DNA from 2 places in the Streptomyces sp. 840.1 genome. Region 2 is predicted to be linked to the other one. Evidence: riboswitches for the same ligand, from Rfam matches in the RefSeq annotation. Region 2 holds a riboswitch; the other holds the start of a gene.
The links. A riboswitch is a leader RNA that binds a small molecule or an ion and turns the genes downstream of it on or off. The one in region 2 is predicted to bind cobalamin.
Positions count from the first base shown of each region.

Region 1: another riboswitch for cobalamin. It lies ahead of EDD93_RS02795 (ribonucleoside-diphosphate reductase subunit alpha); the one in region 2 lies ahead of EDD93_RS24220 (ABC transporter substrate-binding protein).

Region 1 covers NZ_RJUU01000001.1:633,304-637,719, reverse strand. The annotation lists gene EDD93_RS02795 (ribonucleoside-diphosphate reductase subunit alpha) at 1-1,773, opposite strand, end outside; cobalamin riboswitch at 1,914-2,072, opposite strand; gene EDD93_RS02790 (GNAT family N-acetyltransferase) at 2,093-2,605, opposite strand; gene mctP (monocarboxylate uptake permease MctP) at 2,721-4,349, opposite strand; gene EDD93_RS02780 (DUF3311 domain-containing protein) at 4,346-4,416, opposite strand, start outside.
Region 2 covers NZ_RJUU01000001.1:5,284,747-5,289,162, reverse strand. The annotation lists gene EDD93_RS24235 (alpha/beta fold hydrolase) at 116-1,012, shown strand; gene EDD93_RS24230 (transposase) at 1,310-1,822, opposite strand; cobalamin riboswitch at 2,390-2,532, shown strand; gene EDD93_RS24220 (ABC transporter substrate-binding protein) at 2,562-3,629, shown strand; gene EDD93_RS24215 (iron ABC transporter permease) at 3,626-4,416, shown strand, end outside.

The sequences.
Region 1 (4,416 bases), 4.7 Mb from region 2:
GCGCTCCGGCCAGTTCAGCTCGGTGGCGTAGTGGTCCGGGTGCAGCACGCCGCGGGCGGCACGCGTCTCGGACCAGGCGGGCAGCGGGCCGGAGCGCTCCGCGAGATCGCAGGACGCCTCGTAGGCGGCGAGCATGATCCGCTCGGAGATCTTCGTGGAGAGCGCGCGGGCCTCGGGGGAGTCGAAGGGCAGCCGCAGCTGGAAGAAGACGTCCTGGAGACCCATCGCGCCCAGCCCCACCGGCCGCCAGCGGGCGTTGGACCGGCCGGCCTGCTCGGTCGGGTAGAAGTTGATGTCGACGACCCGGTCCAGGAAGGTCACGGCGGTGCGCACGGTGGCGTCGAGGCGCTCCCAGTCGATCGCGCCGCCCTCGACGAACGCGCCGAGGTTGACCGAACCCAGGTTGCAGACGGCCGTCTCGCCGTCGTCGGTGACTTCGAGGATCTCGGTGCACAGGTTCGAGGAGTGCACGACGCGGCCCGGCTCGGCGGTCTGGTTCGCGGTCCGGTTGGAGGCGTCCTTGAACGTCATCCAGCCCTGGCCGGTCTGGGCGAGGGTCCGCATCATCCGGCCGTACAGCTCACGGGCCGGCATCGTCTTGCGGGCCAGGCCCTTGGCCTCGGCCGCGCGGTAGGCGGCGTCGAACGCGTCGCCCCACAGGTCGACCAGCTCGGGCACGTCGGCCGGGGAGAACAGCGACCAGGCGGAGTCCGCGTCGACCCGGCGCATGAACTCGTCCGGGATCCAGTGCGCCAGGTTCAGGTTGTGCGTGCGCCGCTGGTCCTCGCCCGTGTTGTCGCGCAGCTCCAGGAACTCCTCGATGTCCGCGTGCCAGGTCTCCAGGTAGACCGCGGCGGCGCCCTTGCGCCGGCCGCCCTGGTTGACCGCGGCGACGGAGGCGTCGAGCGTCTTGAGGAACGGCACGATGCCGTTGGAGTGCCCGTTGGTGCCCCGGATCAGTGAACCGCGGGCCCGGATGCGGGAGTACGAGAGGCCGATGCCGCCCGCGTGCTTCGACAGCCGCGCCACCTGGTGGTAGCGGTCGTAGATCGAGTCCAGCTCGTCCAGCGGCGAATCCAGCAGGTAGCAGGAGGACATCTGCGGGTGCCGGGTGCCGGAGTTGAAGAGCGTGGGCGAGGAGGGCAGGTAGTCCAGCCGGCTCATCAGCCGGTACAGGGCCGCGACCTCGTCCAGGGCGCGCTCGGAGTCGTCCTCCGCGAGCCCGGCGGCCACCCGCAGCATGAAGTGCTGCGGGGTCTCGACGACCTGGCGGGTGATCGGGTGGCGCAGCAGGTAGCGGCTGTGCAGGGTGCGCAGCCCGAAGTAGCCGAACCGGTCGTCGGCGCCGTCGGTGAGGGCCTGGTCGACCAGCGCGTCGAGAGCGGCCGCGTGCAGCGTCACGAACTCGGCGGTGCGGTCCGCGATCAGGCCCTCGCGGTGGCCGGCCGCGACGGAGGCGGAGAAGGACGTCGCGCCCTGTCCGGCCGCCTCGTCCGCGATGGTGCGGGTGAGGAGGCGGGCGGCGAGCCGGGAGTAGGCGGGGTCCTCGGAGATCAGGCCCGCGGCGGCCTCGGTGGCCAGCGAGCGCAGCTCGGCCTCGTCCGACCGGGCGTTGCGGCCGCGCAGCGCGGCGCCGGCGACGCGTCCGGGGTCGGTGTCGGGCAGGTCCGCGGTGAGGGCGGTGAGGGTCCGCAGAAGTGCGGTGCCCGGTCCGTCGCTCGTGGGTCCCGTTGATTCGGCCGCTGAAACCGGATCGGCTGGCGCGATGGTCACGTGGTGCTCTCCCTCGCTCGGCTCTGGGCCGGCGGAGGAACGGGGCAGCCGGACGGAGCGGGGCCCCGGTCGGGGCAGCACGTCGTACGGCGTCCACCGGCCCATCCACGAGGCCCGGACGTCTGGGCATCCGGTTCGGTCGAGCCGGATGCGCTGTCGGCAGGTCCTCGGACTCGGGGGTGCACAAAAGCACACCGAATACACCGTTGCGGGACAGTTCCGGATTCGCACCGGATTTCCCTGCGGCGACAGCGAGCATGAGCATACATGTGGGGGCCGCCGGATGAGGCAGCCCCCACATGTTGTGTCGCGTGACCGATCAAGAGACCGCCGGGAACTCCAGGCGGTACGTCAGCAGCGAGAGCCCTTCGATGGGATACCAGTCCTTCTCGGGGGTCCGGACGAAGCCGAGGCGCCCGTAGATCCTATGGGCGCCGCGCATCGCCGGCTGCGTCGACAGGACGATGCCGGTGACCCCCGGGGTGGCCCGTGCGCGGTCGATACAGGCCCGTACGAGCGCCTCGCCCGCCCCGGCGCCGCGGGCCTCGCGGGAGACCGCGAGCATCCGGAACTCGGCCTCGTCGGGCGCCGCGATATCGGCCCAGCGATTGCCCGGAGGCGCGTAGGTGACCCCGCCGAGGACGTGGCCCCGCGCGTCCGCCGCGACAAGCACCTCGGCCTCGGCGGCCCGCCTGGGGACGTCGCGCAGTTGCACCAGATACGGATCGTCGGCGCCGAAGTCCAGCAGCCCGTCCCCGAGATAGGCCTCGGCGGTGATCTCGCCGAGGGCGGCGTACTCGGCGGGCTCGACCGGCCTGATGGTTATGTCCATGCACGGAAGTCTGCCGCACCCGCGGGCGGCGCCGGCACGGGGATTTCCCCCGGACGTGCGAACGGGCCGCCGTACCCCATACGTGCTGGGGTGCGGCGGCCCGTGGGGGCCCCGGTCAGTGACCGCCGGGCGCACCGGCCGTGGCCGGCGGGAGCTCCGTCTTCACGCCCGGGTCGCCCGCGTCGGCGGTGTAGTCGGCGGGAGAGGTCTCGTCGATCCCCGCAGGCGCCTTCACGGCGTTCAGGACGAAGGTGAGGACGACGGTCACCACGACGTTCAGCACGAACGCCGTCAGGCCGATGTAGCCGATCTCGCCGATGCCCGGGATCTCCTTGGACGAGCCGCCGAAGTGCGCCTGGGTGGGGCTGGCGACCCCGTAGGCGGCAGCCGTCCCGTAGACCATGCCGACCGCCCAGCCCGCGAGCAGCGCCCAGCGGTGGAACCACCGGGTGAACAGGCCGCCGACCAGGGCCGGCATCGTCTGGAGGATCCAGATCCCGCCGAGCAGCTGGAAGTTGATCGCGACCGTCTTGTCCATGGTGAGGACGAAGGCGAGCGCGCCGACCTTCACCAGCAGCGACACCAGCTTGGAGACCCTGGTCTCCTGGGCGGGGGTCGCGTCGGGCTTCAGGAAGTCCTTGTAGATGTTCCGGGTGAACAGGTTCGCCGCCGCGATCGACATGATCGCCGCGGGGACCAGGGCACCGATGCCGATGGCGGCGAACGCCACCCCCGCGAACCAGTCGGGGAACATGTCCTCGAACAGCTGCGGGATCGCCAGCTGGCCGTTGTCCACCTTGACCCCGGCGGCGATCGCCATGAAGCCGAGCAGCGCGAGCAGGCCCAGCATCAGCGAGTAGAGCGGCAGGATCGTGGTGTTGCGGCGGATCACGTTGCGGCTGCGGCTGGAGAGCGTCGCCGTGATGGAGTGCGGGTACATGAACAGCGCCAGCGCCGAGCCCAACGCGAGCGTGGCGTAACCCCACTGGCCGTCCACGCCGGGCGCGAGCGCACCGGTCGGCTTGCCGCCCGGCGGTCCGGCGAACTTCTCCTGCGCGGCAGCGAAGATGTCGTCGAAGCCGCCGAGCTTGATCGGGATGTAGATGATCGCCACGGCGATGACCAGGTAGATCAGCCCGTCCTTGACGAAGGCGATCAGCGCGGGCGCGCGCAGGCCCGAGGAGTAGGTGTACGCGGCGAGCACCGCGAACGCGATCAGCAGCGGCAGGTCCTTGACGAACCAGTTGGTGTCCTCGCCGCCGCCGACGCCCATCACGTCGAGCACCGCCTGGATGCCGACGAGCTGGAGCGCGATGTACGGCATGGTGGCGAGGATGCCGGTGACCGCGACGGCCAGCGAGAGTCCCTTGGAGCCGAACCGGCCCCGGACGAAGTCCGAGGTGGTGACGTAGCCGTGCTTGTGCGAGACCGACCACAGGCGCGGCAGGAAGGTGAAGATCAGCGGGTACACAAGGATGGTGTAGGGCACCGCGAAGAAGCCGGCCGCGCCGGCCGCGTAGATCGCCGCCGGTACGGCCACGAAGGTGTACGCGGTGTAGAGGTCGCCGCCGAGCAGGAACCAGGTGACCCAGGTGCCGAAGGACCGTCCGCCCAGGCCCCATTCGTCGAGGCTGGCCTCGTTCTCCGCCTTGCGCCACCGGGCGGCCATGAAGCCGACGACCGTGACGGCCAGGAAGAAGAAGATGAAGACGCCGAGCGCGATGCCGTTCACGCCGTCCTTCATGCGGACGCACCCCCCTTGCGGGCGCGCTGGTCACGCTGCCACAGCTTGTACGCGATCATCGTGAGTG
Region 2 (4,416 bases):
GCCACTGAACCGGATGCGCCTGATCACAGGCGCGTCCGTTTCTCACTCAGCTTCGGCGGCATCAGCCCCTCGGCCATGCCTGCCGTAGCGCACATCGGACATAGGACTGACCCGTATGACTTCTGTTCCCAGCACCTCTCTGCGCCCACGGCAGGCCCGCGAGGCGGATACGACGTTCGTGCTCGTGCACGGCTCGTGCTCCAGTTCGCTGCTCTGGGCTCCCGTCCAGCGCGAACTGGCGCTGCGTGGCCATCGGAGCTTCGCCGTCGACCTTCCGGGCCACGGATTCGACGCACAGTATCCGGCCGCCTACCAGGCGCCGCAGGACCTCGAAGCGTGGGCGGCCGTGCCGTCGACCCTTGCTGCGGTCACCCTGGAAGACAACGTCGACATGGTCGTCGACGTCGTCCGGCAGGTGGCCGAGCACGGGCCGGTGGTCCTCGTCGGCGCCAGCCTCGGCGGGACCACTATCACCGGGGTGGGCAACACCGTCCCCGACCTGGTGAACCGGCTCGTCTACGTCTCCGCGTGGTCGTGCGTACAGCGCGCGAACCCCATCGAGTACATGCAGGAGCCCGAGTTCAGCGAGAACCTGCTGGCACCGCTGGCAGCACTGAACGTCGGCGATCCCGCCGAATTGGGTGCCGGCCGGGCCAACTACCGTACGTCCGACCCTGTTCTGCTCGCCCTGCTCAAGGCGGCCATAATGGCGGACGGCACCGATGAACAGTTCCGTGCCTTCCTCAACATCCTCCAGCCGGACGAATCGCTGGCGGTGATGACGGCCGACGCGCGAGGTGACGCCGCCACCTGGGGCACCATCGCACGCACGTACATCCGTCTGGCCGACGACCGGACGATCCCCGTGGCCATGCAGGACCGTCTGATCGCCGAATGCGACGCGCTGACCCCTGACAATCCGTACGACGTACACACGATGAACACCAGCCACACCGGGTTCGTGCTCCAGCCCGCGAAACTGGTCGACATCCTGGAGCACCTGGCCGTCTGACCGAGTAACACCCGACCCTTCATCCCGGGTTGAGGGGCCAGCCGCCCGTCGGCTGGCCCCTCAATGCCGGAGCTAATGAGCTCGTGCACGGTTAGCAGTGGGACATCGAAGGCCAGGGCGGCGTCTCGGTGCTTACATCTGCCGAGCCAGGATTCGGCCTGCGGTTTGCTGCTGGGGCAGTGGGCCGGGGTGCGGTGGTGTCACGACGCGTCCGCCGGTCTGTGCTCCGAGTCCTTGGTAGCCGCCATCCGCCAGGATCTCGACCGTTGACCCGTCGGCCAGGAACTTGACCAGCCCTCACTCTCGGGTGTGGGTGATGTCCGCGCAACTCCCGGGTCTGGTCAGGCTACAGAACAGCAGCCGCCCGTCCCCGTCGGTGAACACCATGACCTTCACGGCGATCTGCTTGTTCTTGCCGGAGATGAACCGGTCCCGGTTCTTGCTGCCAACGGCCGGGCGGCGGACACGAATCCGAGTGCCGTCGATGATGCCGGTCTTCCCGGTCGTGCCGAGATGGTCAACGACCTCGGCCAGGGATCGCAGCCGCACGCCGGGGCTGATAGTGCATCCCCGCTCGGCGAGCAGGGGCCGCACTTCGCCGATGGCCCGGGGGACAGACGAGCGGTCCACGCCGAACCAGCAGGCCAGCACACCATGAGTGACCCCGTGGCGAAGGTGCACGAGCCTGGCTTGGTGACATTCGTGCCACAACGGCCCAACCTCTGAAACGAGTTCAGCGACCACAGCGGCCGAAAGCCCCGTGATCCTCCGGTTGCTGATGATCGCGGTACGCGTCACGTTCGTCACCACGCAACCATGATCGACTATCCAGAGCTCGACGTCTCACCGCCAACCATGCACGAGCTCGTCAGTAGCAGTTCCTCTCCCCGCGAGTCATGGAGTTCAGCGTGCACCCGGTTTCACGGTTGAATCCTGTGTCGACTCCGGCAGCAGACGTGCCAGGCGCAGAGGGAGCCGGCGGTCCGCAGGTCCCCACCTACGTGCCCGGGGGCAAGCCCCCCCCGGTCCTGCACGGCCGCCGTGTAATCGGAGCGGTCCCTTGGGCGCCGGTCACGGCCGGGGTCTTCGACCTTCACCACGCGGTACGGACCCCGCGCGTGCTCCCCGATCATCTGGTGGCACCGGTCGGGCAGGCCGCTTCGCTTCGTGGGGTCCCTTGCCGACGATGAAGAAGATGTCGGCGCACCGTATCGCCTTCACGGCTTGAAGGGTCAAAAGGGGTCAATTGATGGAGATCACCTGCCCCGATGTCGTGGCGATGGCGATGATCGCGCGCTGTTCCGTACTCGGTACTCGCTCGCGCGGTCTTCCAGGAACCTCTCCCCAGGAACGGACCGGTTTCCTCGTTCACCCGGTCATTACGTACGATCACCAGGTCAATGCCGCAGCAGGAGCCAGGAAGCCGGTGCGAGTCCGGCGCGGTCCCGCCACTGTGACCGCGCATGTCCCACGGGGCGTGTGCGGAAGTCAGGTCACTGACCTGCCGCGGGCCCGATCCGAGGAGCGCGGACTCCGCAGGAGGCTTCCCATGCACGACGGTCACAGCCGTCCCCTTTTCTCGCTCTCCCCCTCGCCTGCGGTGTACGCAGCCCCACGCGGCCGCGGGCTCGTGCGCCTCACCGCAGCCCTCACCGTGCTGTCGGCGATTGCGCTGACGTCGGGCTGCGGCTCGTCCGGCGCCACCGCCGGCCCCCCGGAGGCGAGCGCCTCGGCGGCGAAGGGCTTCCCCGTCACCATCGACAACTGTGGTGTCAGGACGACGTACACCGAGCCGCCGTCCCGTGCGGTGACCATCCACCAGCATCCGACCGAAGTGATGCTCTCGCTGGGGCTCAAGGACCGGATGGCCGGTACGTCGTACCCGGACTCGGCGGTCCTGCCCGCTCTGCGCAAGGACTTCGCGTCGATCCCGCAGCTGTCGAAGGGGGCGCCGTCGTTCGAGAAGGCCCTCGACACCGATCCCGACTTCGTCTACGGCGGCTACGCCAGCGCGTTCGCGGAGAAGGAGGGCCGCTCGCGCAAGGCGTTCCAGGACGCGGGCATCGACACCTACCTCAACCGGGAGAACTGCGCCGGAGAGAAGGGGGTGACCATGGAGGACACGTACACCGAGATACGCACGATCGGCAAGATCTTCGGCGTCTCGGACCGCGCCTCCACCCTCGTCTCCGAGCTGCGCACCCGCGCCCGCAAGGCGAGCGAGGCCGTGAAGGACGCGCGTGACGTCTCCGTGTTCGTCTACGACAGCGGCGACAAGTCCGCCTTCACGGCCGGTGGCAAGGGCCTGGGCAACGAACTGATCAGACTGGCAGGCGGCAGGAACGTCTTCTCCGACCTGGACGACGTGTTCGGCGACGTCTCCTGGGAGCAGGTCGTCGACCGCAAGCCCGACGTCATCGCCATCTACGACTACGCGGGCACCGGCGTCGCGCAGAAGAAGAAGTTCCTGCTCTCCCAGCCGGCCCTCGCCGATGTGCCCGCGATCAAGAACAGGCGTTTCGTGGTGCTGCCGCTGACCGACACCCTCGTCGGCGTCCGCTCGGCGGACGCGGTGGGCGACCTGGCGCGCGGACTGCACCCGGACAGCTTCAAGTGACCGCGTCCACCACGGACGCCGAGAACACCGCCCTGGTGAAGCCGCGCCGCCGGGCCGCGTTCGCGCTCACCCTGGTCGGGCTCACCGTGCTCCTGGCCGCCTGCTTGACCGCGGGACTCGCTTTCGGCTCGGTGCACGTGCCGCCCGGCCAGGTGTGGGGCATCGTCACGCACGCGCTCGGCGCCGACTGGACGGAACCCACCTGGAGCCGAGCGCGGGAGACGATCGTCCTCGACGTGCGCGGGCCCCGCGTCCTGCTCGGCGCGGTCACCGGCGCGGGTCTCGCCGTCGTCGGCACGGCGTTGCAGGCTCTGGTGCGCAATCCGCTCGCCGAGCCGTACCTCCTCGGAGTGTCCTCCGGCGCCTCGCTCGGCGCGGTCTCGGTGATCGTGTTCGGGGTGAGCTTCTTCGGGACGGTGTCCCTGTCGGCGGCCGCGTTCGCCGGGGCACTGGGCGCACTCGTGCTCGTCTACGCCGCCGCCCGTACCGGCGGCCGCATCACCTCGCTGCGGCTCATCCTGGCCGGGGTCGCGGTGGCGTCAGTGCTCAGCGCGCTGTTGAACCTGATGCTCCTGACGACGGACAACGGCAACGAGGCACGCACCGTCCTCGCCTGGACGCTGGGCGGCCTGGGCGGCGTGTCCTGGGGTTCGCTGTGGCTGCCGGGCCTGGCGCTGCTGCTCGGCATCGCCGTCCTCATGGTGCAGTCCCCGAACCTGAACCTGCTGCTCGCCGGCGAGGAGGCCGCCGCCACCATGGGCCTGGACGTCGCCCGGTTCCGGGCCCG